One region of the Vallitalea sediminicola genome, then DNA from elsewhere that is predicted to be linked to it. Evidence: predicted binding sites of a transcription regulator. Region 1 holds the regulator's gene; each other region holds the start of a gene.
The links. The regulator Rex, encoded in region 1, represses fermentation and respiration genes when NADH is low (regulators of the CRP and FNR family bind a similar motif). The targets are predictions, from matches to a motif close to ATTGTTAANTANTTAACAAT.

Region 1 (5,655 bases):
CTACCGTTTTACCAAAATTACTAATTACTATTTCAAGCATCTCTCTCGTTATATTATCATTACCTAATCCAGGTCCTATGGCAATGGTATCAGCCCATTTAAGCATTTCTAACAACTTACCCTTATCTTCCCTAGACAATTTGTCATTATCTCTATTATAGGTATCAATAACTGCCTCTGGTACTTTTGTTGTTATAACATTAGAGACTGATTCTTCAATAAATGATTTAACTAATCCTGCTCCAGTACGATAAGCCGCTAAAGAAGTCATGACTGCTGCCCCTATCATGTTCCTAGTACCTGCAATTATTAATACTTTACCATACGTTCCTTTATGAGACATTTTAACTCTATTAGGCATAAAGTATTTTGCTAGATTATCATCCATTATTGAAGTACCCGAATTAATTCTATCTACTGATATATTTGGAATTCCGATATCCCCTACAACCAAATCTCCTACATAGTTAGCTCCTGGATATAAAAGCAAGCCAACCTTAGGCAGGCAAAATGTGACTGTCTTATCTGCACACACAGAAGTTCCTAAAATCTGGCCATTATCAGCATTCACTCCAGAAGGTATATCAACCGCAACTTTATAGGCATTAGTAGAATTCATCATATTAATAACTTCTAGGTACTGTCCAGTTATTTCTCTACATAACCCAGTTCCAAAAATAGCATCATATATTACATCACAATCATTAATAAGTTTTTTAATCTCAGACCTCTGTTTTTCGGTCTTATATTCGTAGATATCAATATCAAGTTTTCTAGCGATATCATAATTTATTTTGGCATCACCTTTGATTTTACTAGAATCACCTATTATGATTATAGTCGCTTTTATATTATTACAGCTTAATATTCTACCTATTGCAAATCCGTCTCCACCATTATTTCCTATTCCACAACAAATAACAACATGTCTACTTCCTTTAAGTATCTGTATGGTTTCACTTACAACAGACATTGCTGCGTTCTCCATTAGAACAATACCAGGGATACCAATTTCTTCAATTGTATATCTATCAATTTCTTTCATTTCATAACTCTTGACAACTTTCAACTTAAGCATCTCCTTTTAATTAAGTTACTCCCCTATGGCTATAGCTATTACATTATCTTTTGAATGTGATATGGATACATGTATCATAGAAATATCAAGTTGTCGTGCTAAATCTTTAGCACCATTATATAAAATTACATAAGGTTTACCCTTATCATCACGTAAGACTTCAATATCTATAGGAGCAAAATGTACAAAACCTGTACCAAGAACCTTAGAAACTGATTCCTTAACAGCAAAATTGCCTGCTATTGTTTCACCTCTATAATTTTTAGCTGCAAATAATTTATTTTCATCGGATGTAAAAAATTTTTCTAGGAATCTTTTATTGTGAATAGCCTTTTCTATTCTATCAACTTCAACAATATCATTACCTATTCCTTTTATCATTTACTTCCTCCTAGATATTTTTTATCATATAATTCAATGACTTCATATCCTACTAAATCATGCATATAAGAATATATCTTATCATATTTTTCTTTTGCCTCAGTCTGTCTAACAGCTTTTTCTTTCAACTCTATCCTGACTTTTTCAATCCATTCATGTAATTCGTCTAATTCATTTTTTGTATTATACATTCTCATATAACAATCTTGCATGGTATATTCTAATAATTCTTTATTGATGGTTTCAATTTCTTTAGGTACGTTTTCCATTCTAGATTCCATCTTATCTAGCTTAACCTTAATGTCATTGATGTATTTCTTGCTTTTTTCCATTTCGCCTATGGCTTTATCATCTTCATCTTCAATGGCTTCTTTCATATTATCAACTATATCCACCATCATTTTCTTTTTAAGTAACGTATATTCTTTCAGATCATTTGTAAGTTGTCCTTGTTCGCCAATTAGTTTATTAAGCTTTTTTTCAAGATCAGCTATTTTTTTTGGTTTATTATTGCTTTTAAAAAGTTCATGCCATCTATTATCCAATGTTAGGATATGTACTTTTTTTTCTATATTAATTGGCTTTTCAATCTTTTGTTTTGCAAAAAACATATATTCACGTCCTCATTATTTATATATACCTAGTCATATAATAAAATTTTTTCTATATTAATTATATCGTAACAAAATATAATATTCTATAGCACAATATAATTAAAAGGTACCCAAATACATGAGTACCTAATAACCTCTACGAATAGTTATTCATTCTTAAGGAACATAAATTACAGACGCTTAATTATATTCTCCTTTGATATTATATGAGAGAGTCATCAAACTGTCTAACAAATGTACATTTTCTACAATAACATTTTCATTAGATAATTTTAGGTCAATAGGAGCAAAATTCCATATTCCTTTTATCCCATAACTAACTAAATCATTAGCAACTTTTGGTGCTTTCTGTTTTGGTAATGTTAAAATTGCTAAATCAATGCTATTTTGTTTTATGAAATCTCCCATTTCATCTAAATCTTTGATTTCAATACCTCTTACAGTTATACCAACGAGCCTCGGGTTAACATCAAAAAGCCCTTTAACTTCGAAACCTCTTTTATCAAAATTAGTATAATTAGCAAGGGCTTGACCTAAGTTCCCTGCTCCAACAATAATTGTATTATATTTATTCTCTAGACCAAGTATTTTACCTATAGCGTTATATAAATATTCAACATTATAGCCGTAACCTTGTTGACCAAACCCTCCAAAATTATTTAAATCTTGTCTGATTTGTGAAGCTGTTACACCCATTCTGTTACTTAATTCTTTAGAGGAAATCCTTACAACATCGTTTTCCAATAAGTCTCCTAAGTATCTGTAGTATTTTGGTAATCTTTTAATTACCGCCGTTGATATTTTCTTTTGTATCATATAATCAATCCCCAATCCTGATACTATTTTGGAACTTTTATACAAATAATTATATATGGTTGTTAAATCTATGTCAAATAATCAAATGCGGATAAACCCTTATTCTTTATGTATTATCACAGTAAAAATCATTAACACAAATCCTATATTTAGTAAATATAGTTAAAAACAATTAAATGTTTTTTGTATTCAATCTATATTTTATAAATTATATCACAAAACCCTGATATTTTACAGCTTTTTCTAGAAAATTGTACTTATAAAAAATTTTAATATCCTAAAATTCATACATATTTATTGTAATAAAAGAACAAAAGAGGCTGCGCCTCATTTCGTATAACGAATTTGTACTTTAAAAAGTCTTATCAGCGCATATAAAAACATTTCTATCCATATATTTTAAAAATAGAATTCAGTTCTACTATTATTATCTATAAAAGTTCTTTCCCTAGATATCTATTAATAGCATCTTTAGTTTTTTTTGTATAGTTTGCATCAGTATATAATATTCTTTGTATAGTTCTTTGAGATAAATTAGATTCTTTGGCTAGATCCTTAATGGTTATTTTATTTTCAACCATATAATTCCCTAACTCTTTTCTCTTTATCTCATCCTTTTTATATTGTCTATTATAGAAATAAGTTGTATTTACTTTTGAACTAATCTGTCCTAATTTCCTTTTGCGTTGATAATCAAGGCATTTTTCACATTGTTTAACACCTCTAATAAGTGATTCTTGTGATAAAGATTTACCACATCTTATACATTGTTTTCTCTCTACACGAGCTTTTCTCAATTTTTTCATATAACCTGCATTACGACTCAAGTCATCATCCCCTTTAGAAAAGTTCTTTTATCATATATATGTTGTCCTAAAGAAATTTATTCTTATGTATGAACAAAAGAGGTTAAACCTCGTTTAATAATCACATAATTATTAATATACTAACCAAAAACCTCTGATTTTAAACCCTTTAACTTTTCAAAACTAGTGATTAATGGTATCATAGTATGGTAATTTTAATATTAATAGGAGGCAACTATGATTTTATCATGTAAAAATATATGCAAAGCATTTGTAACGAATACAGTACTCGATAATATAAATTTTTGGTTAGAAAAAGGTGATAAAGCAGCTATTGTAGGTATTAACGGTGCTGGAAAATCAACACTATTTAAGATTATCACCAATGAATTAGAAGCAGATTCTGGACAAGTTATAGTTAATAGTTTAACCAAACTTGGATATCTATCACAAAATAGTACTCTATCTTCTGAGAAGACTATTTATGATGAAATGCTGCTAACCTGTAAAGAAATAATCCAAATGGAAAATACCCTAAGAGATTATGAAGTCAAAATGTCTGAATTAGATGATGGTAGCGAAGCTCTAAATGCACTTATGAAATCATATTCTGATCTTCAACATACTTTCGAAATCAATAATGGATACGGCTACAAAAGTAATATAAAAGGTGTGTTAAAAGGTCTTGGCTTTTGTGAAGAAGACTTCTCCTCTAATATATCAATCCTTTCTGGAGGACAGAAAACAAGAGTAGCCCTAGCAAAAATACTTCTAGAAAAGCCAGATATATTACTGTTAGATGAACCTACTAACCATTTAGACATTAACGCATGTGAATGGTTAGAGGGTTTTTTATGTAATTATCAAGGTACTGTTATAATTATTTCACATGACCGTTATTTTCTTGATAAAATAGTGAATAAAGTTATTGAAATAGATAACACTCATTCTCATATATATAACGGTAATTATAGCTTTTATATAAAGCACAAGGCCATTAATCAAGATATTAGCGTCAAACATTATATAGAGCAACAAAAAGAAGTAAAAAGGCAAGAAGAGGTAATTCGTGAACTTAGATCTCATGGTAGGGATAAGCTAATCAAAAGAGCTCAAAGTCGTGAAAAACAACTAGATAAAATTAATATGATTGATAAACCTACATTAATTAATGATAAGATGAATCTTAAGTTATCCCCCAGAGTTATAAGTGGTAATGATGTTCTTACTGCCACTGATGTTTCCAAATCATTTGATAATAAACATCTATTTTCTCACCTTGATTTTCAAATTAAACGAGGTGAAAAAATTGCACTTATTGGTGATAATGGTACAGGTAAAACAACATTATTTCGTATTATAAGCAATGAATTAACTGGGGACACCGGTAAAATTTCACTTGGAGCTAAAGTAAAAACAGGATATTACGATCAAGAACATACAACGCTAAATCCAAATAATAATTTAATTGAAGAAATATCTGATGAGTATCCGAATATGAACACAGGACACATACGAAATACATTAGCGGCTTTCTTATTCACTGGTGACGATGTCTTTAAAAAAATATCTAGTCTAAGCGGTGGTGAAAAAGGCAGATTGATACTCGCTAAACTCATGTTATCAAATTCTAATTTCTTACTTCTGGATGAGCCTACTAATCATCTGGACATTATATCGAAAGAAATTCTTGAATCAGCTATAAATAATTATACCGGCACTGTTCTATTCATTTCTCATGATCGTTATTTTATAAATAAAATAGCAACAAGAGTATTGGAACTAACCCCTAATAAATTAAATAGTTTCTTAGGAAATTATAATTATTTAATAGAAAAGAAACAAGAAGAAGAAAAACAACGATTACTTGAATTAGAAAATAGTATAGATAATAATAAATATACCGACATTCCTATTGCTACTTCTAATAAACAAGACTGGTTAAAAAGTAAAGATGAAC
Region 2 (5,655 bases), on a different contig from region 1:
CACTAATTAAGTGATGTAAGCGTTGATATATGAGATTTGGATTATAATTCTCTTGCTAATTCATAAGAATTCCATATAGCATACATAATATTATGTACCTTTTGTGAATCTCCAATATTATATACAGGAATGTCTTTTTCAAGTAATTCATCATACAGATGATTATTTTCTCTATACCCAATAGCAGAAATTATTGTATCAGCTGATATGTCATGAGCTCCTTCTGCATTTTTAACAGTAACTTCATTATTATCTACAGAAACTACCATTGTATTAGTTTTGATTTTTACATTATTATAGTCTAATAAGTCTTGTAACATGTATTGATTCATATGAGGTAATCCATGAGGTCCGCCTAATATATCATTAGCCATTTCAACAACTGTTACATTAGAACCTTTTCCAGCAAGCCATAAGCCTGTTTCACAACCAACTAAACCGCCGCCGATAATAACTACATCTTTACCAGCAGTAGCCTTACCAACTAAGATATCATTAGCTGAAACAATACCTTTTGCACCGTCAAAATTAGGTATTATAGGAGTTGAACCTGTGGCAACAATGATTTCATCAGCATTATAAGAATCTATATCAGTTATGTTTATATCACAATTCATTTTTATTGTAATATTCAATAATTCGAGCTGTCTCTTATACCAATTAACTAATGCTCTATCATATCTCTTAAAATCAGGAACACCACCTGGTATAAGATTTCCACCTAGATTATTGCTTTTCTCACATAGAGTAACTTCATGACCTCTTAGCGCTAATACTCTAGCTGATTCCATTCCAGCTACTCCACCACCAATGATAAGAAAATGTTTCTTTTTCATTGTAGGAGTAAGACCATATATTTTTTCGCGTCCACAAGCTGGATTAACAGCACAGCTAACAGGGGCGTTGGATATTCTTCCAAGACATCCTTCATGACATCCTAGACATGGCCGAATTTCATCTAACTTACCTGCGCGTATTTTTTTTGGATAATTTGAATCAGTTAATAATTGTCTACCTAAACCAATAATATCACAACTATCTTTTAAAGATTCAACTGCCATATCAGGATTTTCCATTCTACCAGCTAAAATAATTGGGACGTCAACGTTTTCTTTTAATATTTTTCCAAATTCACGATATGTACCTTCTTCAAAATACATAGGTGGATGATTCCAATACCATGAATCATAAGTTCCAGCATCTACATTAAGAGCATCATATCCAGCATCAACCAGAATCTTAGCGGCTTCAATACCTTCATCAATATCTCTTCCCACCTCTTCATATTCTTCTCCAGGAAGACCACCTTGTCTAAGACCTTTCATACAACTTTTCAAACTATATCTTAATGAAACTGGAAAATCATTTCCACATGCCTTTTTAATGCCTTTTACAATATCAGTGGCGATACGTAATCTGTTTTCTAATGAACCACCATATTCATCTGTTCTTTTATTAAAAAATGATATTGCAAATTGATCTAGCAAATAACCTTCATGAACAGCATGAATCTCCACGCCATCAAATCCTGATTTTTTAGAGATTACTGCGGCAGTAACAAACTTTTGAATTAATGTTTGAATTTCTTCTATAGTCATTTCTCTGTGTACGATATTAGGATCAAAACGGTTCTCATTTTCTGAAGGAGCAATATACTTATTTACGAATCCAGGTAAAGCACTTCGTCCAAGACCACCTGTAAGCTGAATAAATACTTTAGTGCCATAAGCATGGATACGTTCATTCATTTGATATGCTGAATGGATAAAAGCAAGAGGGGTTTGAGTAGGGCTAGGAAGACCAGCTTTCGCCATTTTTTCCATGTCCATATCTACATTACAGATACCTGTAATAATTAGACCTATTCCTCCTTTTGCTCTCTCAACATAGTAATCTTGGATTCTTTGATTTAGAGCTCCGTTTGCATCTGCATAACCAACAGGACCCATTGGTGCCATTGACAATTTGTTTTTGATCTTTACTTTTCCAATATACGTTGGAGTAAATAATTCTGGATAATAGTTTGCCATATAAGCCTCTCCTTTACAAATTATGATTCAACATAATAGTTTCACCGAATTAATTATGTTAAATTCAGTATAGTATATCCTATGGAAGTAGTCAAGGATTTTGTTTATTTTTTATCAATGTATAAATTTGTAAGAAGCTATTAATTATAGTAACAAAAAATTATCTTTTGTTGATTAATAGAGCATTATAATATATATTATTATGTAAGATAGTAAAAAGGAGATATACGAATTATGAAAAAGAAGACATCTAGAACTCTTCAAGCGGAAAGAACTAAGAGTCATATATTAGATGAGGCACTTAAGCTAATGAAATATAAAAATTTTGATGATATAAGTATCCAGGAAATTTGCGAAAGTTCAGGGGTATCTACTGGTGCTTTTTATCACCATTTCGGTAGCAAATCAGGTATTGTTGTTGCTGCTTATACACGTACTGATCAATTTTTTCAAGAAGAAGTCATTAAGAAAATAGATTCTTCAACTATAAAAAATGCGATTATAGGATATCTATGTGAACAAGGTCTCTATGCAAAAAATATGGGGGTAGATATAATTCGAAACATATACAAAGCACAAATGGATAACGCAAGTGCTTTCTTTCTTTCAGCTGAACGTGGATTACCAAAAGGTTTACACCAATTAGTTGAAAAAGGTTTAGGTAATGGAGAATTATCTTCGGATAAAACTGCAGATCAAATAACAGAAGAGTTACTAATTATTTCAAGAGGAATATTATATAATTGGGCAATTTGTTTTGGTGAATATGACATTTCTAAAAAGACATCTAATATTATTAAGGCATACTTACAGAGTATTTAGTATTATATAAGTAACTTGAATCTGATAATGTTGTTAAGGTTTTTTTAATATGATATAATAATTATTATAAGAAATATTGAAAAAATAAGGCCGATAAGAGCTTTATTTGTAAAAGCTTAACAATTTTATTAAGATTAAAGGAGTACATTATGAAAAAAGGTATCTTTTTGGGTGTTGTTTTAGGGGGTATATATTCCTTGATAGTTCTTGTTGCTTGTACTATAAAAGACGGAATGATAATTGGTATTTTAATTACAATGATGATATCAATAATCATAAGTATAGTATATGAAACAAATAAGCAGAAAAAGTATCAATCATTCATTAATTGTATTAAAAGAATTAATAATAATAATCTTATGTTTGATGTTACTGAATTGACAACTAGAGACAAAGCATGTGACAGGGAATTAAAACATTTGATATCTAATCTTAAATCAAGTTTTAAAGAACAAGTTTATATCTCTCAAAAAATTAATGAAATTTCAGCTCAGCTAACTGCTATATCAGTCAAACTTGATTCTTCCATGGATAGGGTGGCATCTTCAGCAAATTTGACATCAACAAATGGAGGAAAACAATTCATAATGCTCCAAGAAATAAGAGCCAAAATTGACCAAATATATGAAACAGTTTTCAATTTAAGTAGTAAAATGGATGAAACAGCATCCTATGCTTCTTCCACAATAAAAAGTGTGAAAAATGGTATAAAAGAAACCTCAGAAATTCAAGATAAAATAATAAATGTACAGGAATTATTCTCAAATATCAGTGGACAGATATCTGTGTTGAAAAATTATTCAGAGGAAGTAACCAATTTAAATAGTTTGGTATCTTCCATTGCAGAGCATACCAGTATGCTGGCTCTAAATGCTTCAATCGAAGCTGCACGAGCAGGGGAGCAAGGTAAAGGATTTACAATAGTTGCTAATGAAGTCAGCAGACTCGCAGCTGAAACTAATAATGTATCTAGTAGAATAAAAGAAGTAATTATGATTTTACAAAATGATCTACTTACTTTTGCAAAATCAATTGAAGATGGAAGCATTTCTGTTAACGAAAGTTATGAAGTAATTCTTAAGAATATAAATGATTTTAATAGTATTCAAGATTCATTAAATATTAGTATGGAAAAAATTAACCAAATGAGTAATTCAATTCAAGAGGTGAGGTTAAGCAGTGAAAATATAGCAGCTAATGTATTGGATATTACTTCATTTTCTGAAGAAATAACTTCCCAGATGCAAGAAACTGCGGCACAAGTAATAGTTCAAGATGAAGAATGTGAGACATTAAAAAATATCACAGGTGATCTTACTAATAGTGCTGATTCAATGTTACAGAATGTTGCCAACAAAGTAATGGAAGGTAAGATGCTTGAAGCTGTGAAACAGTTGAAAGTTGATACCAATAACCAATATTATCAAATCTCTAATGAAAATATAGATGTATTGATTCCAAAACTAGGTGTAGATGCTGTATACATAACTAATAATCAAGGAATTGTAGAATATTGCAATGCAAGAGAAGCTATTGGTTTAGATTTATTTAAAATAGATCCTATATATCAAAAGCTCAGAAATGGTAATGAAAAATATATTTCAACTCCAATAAAAAGACGAGTTGAAGATAATAAATATTATAAGTTCCTATCTATCATGGATGATGGAATAATATATCAAGTTGGATTAGCCCTTGAGACTATAACTAATTTTAAGTGATGTGGTTAGAAGGATTACTCAACCAATATTCTTTACAAGATAAGAATATTGGTTGAGTTTATTAATGTTATAGAATAGATATGCAATTATCATGTGTTTATAAAAAAGAGACATTTTAATTAATAATAAGAAAATCAGGTTGAATAATAATTGTATATTATTATATAATGTTACTCATGATTATGGGCAGTAATATAGAAATTCAAGTTAAAATTTATAATTTACAACTTAGAAACATTTTTAATATAGTTTTGAAAAATAATGATCTTATAATTTTTATAAATGGGAGATTAGATACTCATTTGAAAATTAAGGAGGATGTATAATGGATAAGATGAATTTTAGGAAAATCTTATGTGTTTTATTAATGGCAAGCATGACAACATGTAATTTAACTGCATGTAGTAATATTAATGCAAAAGGTGTGGATGAAGGAAGTATTGTTGTTCTAGATGATCAAGAGGAAGACATAAATAATATTTTGGCAATTAAGCAAATTATTGAAGTAAAAGATTTTGTAGGTTTCCATTGGTTAGATGATAATCGGATATTAGGAGTAGCTATTAATGATGGTATTAGAAATATAGCTATTTATAACAGTGAAGATGATACAACTGATAATTTAACTGATAATAAAGATATGAAAAATAAATGTTTTAAGTTTTGGCATGAAACAATTGGATGTATAACACAATATGATATACCTGAAGATTATGTTATATTTGAAGAAATAATGCTCAATAGAAATTATGAAGAACCGTATGCATTGTTGGTCTATGATATAAAAGAAGATGAATTAATTAGGATAGATGAAAATATTACAGATGATCAGCTTGTTGATGATACTCAATTATATTATGCAAAAGGATTTGAAGTATATAAGTATGATATGGTCAACAAACAGAAAACTGAAATAGAATTACCAGAAGAACTTAGTAGCAACTTAAAAGATTATTTTGATAGTTATGAAGAATATTTGGATATGCATTATGGTGAAGATAGAGAAGAATTAAGTGAGCTTGTTAAGGAGAGTTGTCTTGAAATATATAAAAACCATAAGAAAAATAATCACATTGAGAAGT
Region 3 (5,655 bases), on a different contig from region 1:
ATAGTAATGATGGTATTGTAGCAAGTAACCAACATACCTTATTATTTATTCCAATCTGTTCATGGACAACATCACGAAGACTTAGTGTGTTTGACCAAAATGTGGTTAAAAGAGCAAACAATGAAAATAATCCTGCGAGTATAGCTGCCCAACGTCCAATATTCTCACCTAATTGAAGATATGCAAGTTCTTTATCCAGTGAACCTTTTACCCCTAACAGTACAGTTGTTGTCACAATCAACACAAATATTGATGATATAGCAAAACCTAAGAAAATTGAAGTTCTAATTTTTTTAACATCACCTTTTAATCCTTTCACCGATTGGATAACAGCTTGATTTGCAGAAGTTGCAAAAACCACCATGCTATATAATCCCAACAGATTATTGATTTGTATTTTGGATGCTTGAACAGTATTTATTGGTTTCATAAAAGTTCCAATACTTATAGTTATTACTATTACTATCAAAACAGAAACAGTATATTTTTGAGCAATACCCACAGCCTTCATTCCCATAAAAACAACTATACCAGCTAAAAGATAATATATCACCTGAGCCATAGAAAATGATATATTCAGCCAATTGCAAATTATTTGAGCTCCCCCGTTGATATTACCGCTAACTCCAACTACAATTGCTAATCCATAAACTGTAAACATAATCCAACTAAATATTTTTTTACCTTTCCCCTTAAACAATTCACCTTCAAAACTTTTAACAAGCTGAACACCACCATTATTATATGACAACTCAGCAATAATCAAATGTAAAACAACATTAATAAAATATGCTAATATTACCATCACAACAACGTCTCTCAGACTATTTTTCGTTGCTAGAAAAGGTACTGCTATAATACCCGTACCGATACTGTGTCCAACAATCATACTTGTAGCTTCGTACACAGTAAAATCAGCTTCACTTTTTATTTTCATTTTTGTCCTCCCAATTAAAAATTATAATAATGGTTTTATCTTATGCTTTTTTATTACCTAAAATGTATTCTGCCAATAATAACATATTGCAATTAAATCATACTTATTTGATTATAGCATATTTCATTGATAGAATAAAACCACCCAGCCAGTTTTTACACTTTAGGGTGGTATATTTTGTTACTCTTATTTATAAAAATTATAGCTACTGAACTTAATTACTATTACTATTTGTTTTCTGCTACAACTTTTTTATATGTTTCAGTATCTGCATATATCTCATCTTTTAATGGATTAAGTTTATTTTTACGTATTTTATTGAATTGATAAGCTACAAGTGCAGCATTTGTGATCAAAGCCAATAAACTTAAAATAAAAAATGCATTAGGATTATGAGTAGTAGCTACTGGAGCTATACGGTCTGCAAATGAAGGTACTGTCATAACAAACATAATCCACAAAGCAAGTGTCTGAGCTCGATGCTGTAACCATGCTCCTCTTTTAATGAAGAAAGCTGGAATTGTACATGAAGCTAATAACGCTAAACCACAGTAAAATGAATGATCAGCTATACAATTGTATGTATAAGCAAGATTCCATACATCATAGGCAATAATCCAAGCCCAAATCATATCTGGCCAAATCATATCCTTTGATTTGTCTTTTGAGATGAATATTCCAACCCATCCGCAAATAGCGATAACATTAAGAATACCCGCTATACCATTCATAATATTCCATGATCCTGACATTACCCAAAGATTATCTATGTACTTACCATCCCATGCTCCATATGCAAAACATTGAAAATCTCGAAATGAAGCTTCAAGTATATTCAGACCTAAGATTAAAGGCGGAAAACATAATGCCCACTTTTTCTTTGCCAGTGAAGGAATATAACGAATAGCCATAAAACCAAGACACCCTGCAAGAGCTGAATAGGTTTTCACCCAGTTAAACCAAGTTCCCGTACCATATTCATTACCTGGAGCTGCTGTTGTTGGCCAAACTGAGAAGGTTAATACTATAGGAACGATTAAAAATAATACAATTCCCCCCCATTTTGTAGAACGACCAAGTTCATTAAATGCCATTAAAGCAAAGACAACAAAAAGCCAAATCGCCCATCCTGAAAAACTTGTTGCTTCATATAAAATACCCATATTACTGCGCCTCCTAAAATAATTGATTATAACATTGATATAATTTTAACATATTTGTTCGTAGGCAACTATAAATTGTTACATAAAATATTGTAAATTTAGTTTCTTTATTGTCTACAGACATAATTTTATGTCACAAACATTATAATTTTACTTTATATTGTTATATATGTCAAATAGTTTTAGAAGTTTTATTTCCTTTCTTGTTAACATTTATTCAACTTCATATATAATGATTCAATATCAATATTATTTATTCAAACAAATTCAACAAATTATTATATTATAAAACATTTAACTTTTTTGTAAGTTTATGTTATTATATAATTGTATTTATATATTTGGAGGTTAAATATGAAACAATTAAGATTATTGTACTTTAATTTTAATGGTCGTCTGAATCGCCTAAGGTATTTTTTGTATGGCATACCCTTATCTATAATAATGGGTCTAGCTTATTTAATAACAATGAATACCATTGATGATGCATCGATAACTAATACATATATTATTATGGGTATTTATTTTTTAATACTTATAATATGTTCCATTTCAGGATTAACACTCACTGTGAGACGATTACATGACCTGAATAAAACTGGATGGTTAGTACTGATTCAATTTCTCTCTCTAATTCCAGTCTTAAGAATTATCTCTGGAATTTTTGGATTATATCTTCTTTTTGCCCGTGGTACTGATGGAGAAAACGAATATGGTGATAACCCGTTGAATTATGATGATTATCCATTCTACGACCAAAGCATAGAATAAACATTCTATGCTTTTACAATTTTTGATTATATATTTATAAAATGTTATGACTTCTTAATAAATCTAAAGTCACATACCTTATCTCCATATCCTAAAGTCTTCTTTCGATCCCAAATAATATTTTTCATGTTACCATACATGTAATCATCTACTTGACAAAAAATGGGAACCAACTCCATACAATGTTCTTTTTTCATGATATCTACGTATAAACAGCTTTTCGCATGAAATTCCATAGTTTTGTTATCATTACTTATCCATTTCATATTCCATCCTGGTTTGCAGAAACTATTTTTGATAGCCATAGGACACATTTTACGAAATATAGCATAACCAAAAGGTATCTTCCCAATAAATCCAAAAAAAGATGCCATTCCTTTATTAGCTATTATTGCAGATTCTTTTATAGCTTCGATACTTCTTTCTCTTGTATATCCAAAAGCAAGCATTTCCTTATAAACAGCTATAGATGGTAATATAGCCTTTTTCATGTGAACAGCCATTTTCTTATCTGATAAATCATGTTTATCAATCAACGCCCCCAACCTTTTTTCTATTTTTGTTATCATTTCTTTACTCTCACTTAATTGACCTTCAAACAATATATATTTCATTGAGCTTTTTTTTAAGATTTTATTATTGTTCATATACATTTTCCTCCGATAAATCATAATAGTGTGTACAACAAGCATTAACTAATTCATAATCATGAGTAATCAATAAAATAGTTTTGTTCAATAAAGCTGCATTTTTTATTGCTTCGGCTAAAATTTCCATATTTCTATAATCCAGCCCACTGCTTGGTTCATCTAATATCAATATATCTCTATCAGACAATAATCCACATAGTATTGAAAGTCTTTGTTTTTGTCCTCCTGATAATGCATAAGGGTGTTTATCCCTTATATCATATAGATTAAATAACTTCAAAAACTCTCTTGCTTTTTCTAATTTTTCATGTGATCCATCTATACCTATCAATATTTCTTTTTCTATGCTGTTGGTAAAAAATTGGGTCTGGGTTTCATTAGCACTATACCATACTTTTTTATTTCTTTTTTTATGATTGTATTTCTTATCATTTATTATAATATTGCCTTCAGTCTCTTTGTACATACCACTTATGACTTTTGCAAGTGTTGTTTTTCCTGCTCCATTAGTTCCCAATACAGCTATTATCTGACCAGCATATCCTGAAAAAGAACAATTCTCTATAATGCTTTTACCTTTAATGCTTAATGATACATCTTTAAGTTCTATTAATGACTTATCCTTTTGTTTAACAGATATATTTCTCAATGAATTGATTTTTGTCTTATGTGGGCAACGTATCCCTAATTTTTGTTGCTGTAACAAGCTAATTTTCATAATTTCATCTTTTGTGTATTCTTTAACGATTTTTCCATCTTCAATATATAAAAATCTATCTACAATATTCATGAGATAATATATTCTATGTTCTGCAAATACCATTGTAGTTCCATTGTTCTTAAATATTTCAAGAATATTTTTCAGATTATCAATACCCTCTGTATCAAGATTTGCTGATGGTTCATCAAAAATCAATATTTTTGCTTTTGTTACCATTGCAGAGGCAATAGCTACTTTTTGTCGTTCACCACTTGATAGTTCAGATAAATCTTTATCTTGTAAATCTTGTAATTTAAGTTGTTTCATTATATCATTGGTACAAGTCACAATCTTATCATGCCTTAATCCATAATTCTCACATGCAAAGGCAATCTCACCTTCTACTTTATTAGAAAAGAATTGTGTCCTTGGGTCTTGAAATACACTACCTACTTTTTTACCTCTTTCCCACATAGGGAATTCCTCTGCATTCTTGCCGTTTATATGTACATTACCTTGAAGATTTCCATTTTCAAAGTAATTAGGGATTAAGCCATTGATAGTGCGTATTATTGAAGTCTTACCATTACCAGATGGTCCTATGATGGCTATAGATTCTCCTTTTTCAACCTTTAGGGATACCTCCTTCAAACATAGAGATTGATCATATGCAAAAGAGATATTTTCTAGTTTAATCATTTCAGTCCTCCTCCAAGTAACAAATAACAAAATGCAGATACTATTAGTACTATACCAATAAAATCCTTTACACCCTTATTGTCAATGTAGTAACTCCCTCTATTACATGGAGCTTGTATCCCCCTAACCACAGCAGAAGCTGATAATTGATCTGCTGTGTTGATACTCATCATTAACATTGGTACTAATATATACTCATAGGTTTTCATAGGGTGTAGAATAATGTTTTTACTACCAATCAAATCACGATTATACATTGATTCCTTTACACCTTTTATAGCAAACCTGACTGTAGGAATGAATCTACATGTAACCAATACTCCTAATATAAAAGGTTTTGGAATATGTATCCTAGATAAAAATGCACTTATTACGCCTGGTGAAGTAGTAACAACATCATGCATAGCCATAAAAATTGGTGTTAGCCACCAGAACATAAAAACATAGAACTCAGAAAAACCTATAAAGGAAAACATATATGTACGACTTAACCATCGAATAATACTTAAACCTATATATAGCGGTATATATCCTTTCAATACCTTATATTTTCTTTGTATCAAAAAACTGCAAGTCAATCCTATAAATAAAACAGGCATGTATTCCACATTTCCCACCATGAATGTACCAAATATTGTAATAATCAATATTATTAGTTTAGTAGCCATTGAATATTCCCGTTTTTTCATGGTTTCCACTATAATACTCCTGCTTTGTCAAAATGTCTTTTAGATA
Region 4 (5,655 bases), on a different contig from region 1:
AGGCTAAGTATGGAGGAAGTACTACATTCTGTAAGGTTAGATTTAGAGAAATGTATTGGTTGTACAGATTGTATTAAGCGTTGTCCAACAGAGGCCATAAGAGTTAGAAATGGTAAAGCACATATAATGGACGAAAGATGTATTGATTGTGGTATGTGCATTCGTGTCTGTCGTAACCATGCAAAGAAAGCAGTAACAGAACCCTTAGATAAAATTAATGATTACAAATTTAAGGTAGCTATACCAGCTCCAACATTATATACACAATTTAGAAGTATCGTTGATCCTAATATTATTTTGACTGCGCTTAAAAAACTTGGTTTTGATGAAGTTTTTGAAGTTGCGAGAGCAGCAGAGATCATAACAGAAGAAAGTAAAAAAATCATAGCAAAAGAAAATTTACCGAAACCTATTATATCGTCTGCTTGTCCAGCAATAGTAAAACTTATACAAATTAGATTTCCATCTTTAATACCTAATATTTTACCAATTATATCACCAAAAGAGGCAATGGCAAGATATGCTAAAAAGTACTTAATAGGTAAAGGAATAAAAAAAGAAGATATAGGGGTATTTTTTATTTCACCTTGTGCCGCAAAAGTTACTAATAGTAAACAACCACAAGTCATTGATGAATCGTATGTAGATGGGGTTATATCATTGAAAGAAATGTATTTGAAGTTAGTTCCAGTAATAAAAACCATAAAAGAGCCTGAAATTTTACAAATGAGTAGTAATTCAGGTATAGGCTGGGCTCATACAGGTGGTGAAGGATATGCTTCAGGTATTGAGAATCATATAGCTGTAGATGGTATTGAAAATGTTATCAAGATACTTGAGAGAGTAGAAAATGGTAAGCTAGATGATGTTAATTTTATTGAATGTCTAGCATGTGTTGGAGGATGTCTAGGTGGTCCATTAACTGTAGAAAACTGTTTTGTTTCTAGTAATAGAATGGATAAGATTAAAAAATACAATAGTGGTAAAGGTAAAAAAAGAGATATTCCATTATTTGATGAAAAGATTGACTTATACTGGTCAAAACCTTTGGATACAAAACAAGTTATGAAACTTGATGATGACGTGGAAAAGGCCATTGAAAAATTAGAACATTTAGAAGAAATTTATAATATCTTACCAAAAATCGATTGTGGTTCCTGTGGGGCACCAACTTGCAGAGCATTAGCTGAAGACATAGTCTGTGGTAAAGCCAACATAGAAGATTGTGTATTTATGTTAAGACAAAAGGTAAGAGAGATGGCAGAGCAGATGGTTACTTTATCACAAAAAATGCCACCATCCATTAGCAATGAAACTATTAATAATAAGATATTAGAAAAGAGGTCATAACAATGACAGTTGCAGAATTAAAAAGAAGACTTAACCTTGAATTGGTTGCTGGTAAAGAAGGATTACAAGGTGAAATAACTTGTGGTTTTGTAGGTGATTTGTTAAGTGTTGTAATGGGTAAAGCTAAAGAAGGTAATGCATGGGTTACAATCCAGAGTCATGTTAATATAGTTGCAGTAGCTGTACTTACAGGTTCGGCATGTATTATTGTATCAGAAGGATTTAAAGTTGCAGAAGAGGCTGTAATGAAAGCTGAAGAGGAAAATATTCCTATCTTGACTACTAAAAAATCATCTTTTGAAGTTGTTGGTGAACTAGTAGGATTAGGAATTGTATAAGTTCAATATATAGAGCAATATCTAAAGATTTTATGAAAGGAATCTGTTGAATATGAAAGAATTATCTATGCATATACTTGATATTGCACAAAATAGTGTAAGAGCTAATGCTAATAATATTATCATTATCGTAAAGGAATTAATCAATAATAATGTTTTTGAATTCAGTATTAAAGATAATGGATCAGGAATACCAAAAGAGATAATGAAAGATATTCGTGATCCTTTTACTACATCAAGAACCATGAGGCGAGTAGGATTAGGGATACCATTATTAGATAATACTTGTAATATCTGTAACGGTAAATTAGATATTGATACATCAGAGAAACAAGGGACTTTTATAAAAGCTAGTATGGATTATAATCATATTGATAGACCTCCTATTGGCGATATGGAATCAACAATAGCAACTCTTATTTCTTCTAATAGTAATATTGATATACAATATAAGCATTATTATAATAATGAATCTTTTGATATTTCTACTAAAGAACTGAAAGAAGTTCTTGGTGATGAAGTGCCATTAACTAATTTAGATGTTATTAAATGGTTAAAGGAATTTATAAAAGAAAATATTAATGAGCTTAAGAGCGACGGAGATAAAGCTTGAAGATATAACACTATATCTTTGAGCTTTTTAATCTTATAGATTTTTTATAAATGTTAATGAATTAACAAACTTACTATTAATTATAACTTTTTTTAGTAAATTAAAGGGGAAAAGAAGGGAGGCATATTGTATACAATAAACAATAGCGCAGTATTAATGGGAATAGACAAGATTACTACTTTGTACTTTTTTTATCAATTCTTGTATTACTGCGGTAATTGTATTATTATTAATATGGAAATGGATACTATTACAACATTAAATACTAATAGTTATATTTATTAGTAATATATCTAAAGTGTTAAAAAATATTATATTCATTAATAACAAAAAAGGCAGGGGGATACTAATGGGAGCATTGACTTTTAAAAGAGGCATTCATCCTAGTCATTCTAAAGATTTCACAGAAAAAAAACCTATTAAGATTTATATGCCAAAAGGTGATTTGATTTTCCCAATGTTACAGCATATAGGAGCACCTTGTAAACCTTTAGTAAAAAAAGGTGATAAAGTTTTAATGGGGCAAAAAATAGGAGAACCTCAAGGATTCGTTTCTTCACCAATCCATGCAACAGTTTCAGGTACAGTTAAAGCTATTAAGGATGTACTTCATCCTAATGGTTCAAAAGTACAAGCTATTGTTATTGAAAATGATGGAGAATATACGGAAATTGAAACTATGAAAGAAAGAAAGGATTATAAGAACCTTTCTAGGGAAGAAATAATTAATATTATTAAAGAGGCTGGTATAGTAGGTATGGGTGGAGCGACATTCCCTACATTCATAAAATTATCACCACCTCCAGACAAAAAGATTGATTATATTATCGTTAATGGTGCAGAGTGCGAGCCTTATCTAACATCTGATCATAGAATTATGATTGAAGAAACTCAAAGAGTTGTAAAAGGGCTTGAAATAATACTACACCTATTTCCAGATGCCAAAGGGGTTATAGGAATAGAAGATAATAAACCTGATGCAATTAAAGCTATGAAAGAAGCTGTAAAAGGCATTAGTAATATTAGTGTTGGAACGTTAAAAACAAAATATCCACAAGGGGCTGAAAAGCAACTAATCTATTCTATAACCAAAAGAGAAGTACCAGCGGGTGGATTACCAGCTGACGTCGGTTGTATTGTACAGAATATAGATACAGTAGTAGCTATTCACAGAGCGGTTCTTAGAGGAAGACCTCTTATGAGAAGGATTGTTACTGTAAGTGGGGGAGCAATAAAAGAACCACAGAATTTTAAGGTGAGAATCGGTACCAGTTATAGAGAATTAATAGAAGCTGCTGGCGGTTTTAAAGAAGAGCCTGCAAAAGTTATCTCAGGTGGACCTATGATGGGATTAGCACTATTTTCATTAGATGTACCGGTTATAAAAGGATCTTCATCTATTCTTTGCCTGACCAAAAAAGAAGCAATGCAAAATGATGAAAGCAATTGTATTAGATGCGGTAAATGTGTAAGCATATGTCCTATGAATTTATTACCTTTAGAGCTTAATAAATTTGCTATAAACAATGAAGATGATTTGTTTGTCAAATATAAAGGAATGAATTGTATAGAATGTGGAGCCTGTTCATATATATGTCCTTCCAATAGGCATTTGACCCATTCTATCAGAACAACCAAAAGGACTATAATGGCTAAGAAGAAGAAATAAGATATAAAGAATTAAATAAACTAATTTCTAATGTTTTAAGTAGGAGGGTTTAGTTGTGACAGATCAATATATAGTATCATCTTCACCTCATATTCGTTCAGACAAAACTGCTGATAAAATTATGAGGGATGTAGTTATTGCTTTAATGCCAGCGACTTTGTTTGGAATATATAATTTTGGTGTGAGAGCATTAATTATCGTTTTAATTTGTGTAATATCGTGTGTTGCATCAGAAGCACTATTTCAATTACTAACTAAGCGAAAGGTTAGTATAGCTGATTATAGTGCAATTGTAACGGGTATATTATTAGCACTTAATCTACCACATACAGTTCCTTATTGGTTACCAATTTTAGGAAGTGTCGTGGCTATAATTATTGTTAAACAATTATTTGGTGGACTAGGACAGAATTTTATGAATCCTGCGCTTGGTGCGAGAGCATTTCTACTTATATCTTTTGCGGGATTAATGACTAGATGGGAACTTGATGGAGTAACTACAGCTACACCTTTAGGAATATTAAAAGAAGGTGCAGGAAGTCTTCCAAGTATTGCAGATACATTCTTTGGTTTTATAGGAGGGTGTATTGGAGAAACTTCAGCAATAGCTTTATTGTTAGGAGGTATTTATCTATTAGTTAGAAAAATAATTAATTGGAGAATACCAGTATTATATATTGGTACAGTATTTGTACTTTCTTTAATCATTGGTGGTAAAGGATTTGATATTAATTATGCAGCGTATCAAATTTTTAGTGGTGGTTTAATGATAGGTGCTATTTATATGGCAACAGATTATTCATCATCTCCTATGACAAAAACAGGACAAATTATCATGGGGCTAGGTTGTGGTATACTTACTGCCGTTATAAGAATATATGGTAGTTATCCTGAAGGCGTATCATTTGCCATAATTATTATGAATCTTTTTGTACCATTGATTGATAAATTTACAATCCCTAAAGCTTTTGGGGAGGTGGCTAAGAATGAAAAATAATATTGTTAAAGATGCTTTAATCTTATTTGCGATTACTGTATGTGCAGGATTATTACTTGGATTAACATATACTGTAACCAAAGATCCCATTGCCGACCAACAAATAAAAATTAGAGATGCGGCACTTAACAGCGTTATAAAAGATGCAACTTTCCAACAAGTCGAAGAAGATTTATCAGAACAACCAGTGATTTCTGAGATTTACTTGGCTAATGGAGATGACGAAATCTTAGGTTATGCTTTTAAATTAGTTACAAAAGAAGGTTATGGCGGCGAGATAGAATTGATTGTAGGAATTAATTCTAATGGTACCATTGCAGGTATTGATATTATTAAGCATAGTGAAACACCTGGTCTTGGTGCTAATGCTGACAGTGATAAATTTAAAGATCAGTTTAAAGAAAAGCCTACTGAACAGTTGACTGTAGTAAAAGATGGAGCAGATACTGATGATGAAATTGATGCACTAAGTGGTGCAACAATATCTTCAAGAGCCGTAACTAATGCTGTTAATGTAGCTATTGATTATTTCAATAATAATTTTAGTAAGGGGGCACAGTAAGATGAAATTAGGTAAAGTATTCAAAAATGGATTAATAGACGAAAATCCAACTTTTGTTCAAGTTTTAGGAATGTGTCCAACCCTTGCAGTAACAACTTCAGCTTTTAATGGAATTGGTATGGGACT

Region 2: ACX6CF_RS08460 (oxidoreductase) is a predicted target of Rex. The motif match lies at 2,130-2,149, and genes of this name have one in related genera.
Region 3: ACX6CF_RS03515 (DUF5692 family protein) is a predicted target of Rex. The motif match lies at 2,134-2,153, and genes of this name have one in related genera.
Region 4: rsxC (electron transport complex subunit RsxC) is a predicted target of Rex. The motif match lies at 2,351-2,370, and genes of this name have one in related genera.

Annotation. Positions count from the first base shown of each region.
Region 1 is NZ_BTPT01000014.1:32,033-37,687, reverse strand. It holds gene ACX6CF_RS06305 (NAD(P)H-hydrate dehydratase) at 1-1,069, opposite strand, end outside; gene acpS (holo-ACP synthase) at 1,094-1,459, opposite strand; gene ACX6CF_RS06295 (hypothetical protein) at 1,456-2,070, opposite strand; gene ACX6CF_RS06290 (redox-sensing transcriptional repressor Rex) at 2,254-2,889, opposite strand; gene ACX6CF_RS06285 (hypothetical protein) at 3,321-3,716, opposite strand; gene ACX6CF_RS06280 (ABC-F family ATP-binding cassette domain-containing protein) at 3,933-5,655, shown strand, end outside.
Region 2 is NZ_BTPT01000018.1:83,993-89,647, forward strand. It holds gene ACX6CF_RS08460 (oxidoreductase) at 42-2,030, opposite strand; gene ACX6CF_RS08465 (TetR/AcrR family transcriptional regulator) at 2,265-2,852, shown strand; gene ACX6CF_RS08470 (methyl-accepting chemotaxis protein) at 3,002-4,573, shown strand; gene ACX6CF_RS08475 (hypothetical protein) at 4,899-5,655, shown strand, end outside.
Region 3 is NZ_BTPT01000008.1:71,332-76,986, reverse strand. It holds gene ACX6CF_RS03520 (SLC5/6 family protein) at 1-937, opposite strand, end outside; gene ACX6CF_RS03515 (DUF5692 family protein) at 1,165-2,100, opposite strand; gene ACX6CF_RS03510 (DUF805 domain-containing protein) at 2,455-2,871, shown strand; gene ACX6CF_RS03505 (L-2-amino-thiazoline-4-carboxylic acid hydrolase) at 2,916-3,518, opposite strand; gene ACX6CF_RS03500 (ABC transporter ATP-binding protein) at 3,508-4,920, opposite strand; gene ACX6CF_RS03495 (energy-coupling factor transporter transmembrane component T family protein) at 4,917-5,609, opposite strand; gene ACX6CF_RS03490 (MptD family putative ECF transporter S component) at 5,618-5,655, opposite strand, start outside.
Region 4 is NZ_BTPT01000006.1:7,624-13,278, forward strand. It holds gene ACX6CF_RS02460 ([Fe-Fe] hydrogenase large subunit C-terminal domain-containing protein) at 10-1,350, shown strand; gene ACX6CF_RS02465 (DRTGG domain-containing protein) at 1,353-1,688, shown strand; gene ACX6CF_RS02470 (ATP-binding protein) at 1,741-2,301, shown strand; gene rsxC (electron transport complex subunit RsxC) at 2,651-3,970, shown strand; gene ACX6CF_RS02480 (RnfABCDGE type electron transport complex subunit D) at 4,026-4,967, shown strand; gene ACX6CF_RS02485 (RnfABCDGE type electron transport complex subunit G) at 4,957-5,529, shown strand; gene rsxE (electron transport complex subunit RsxE) at 5,531-5,655, shown strand, end outside.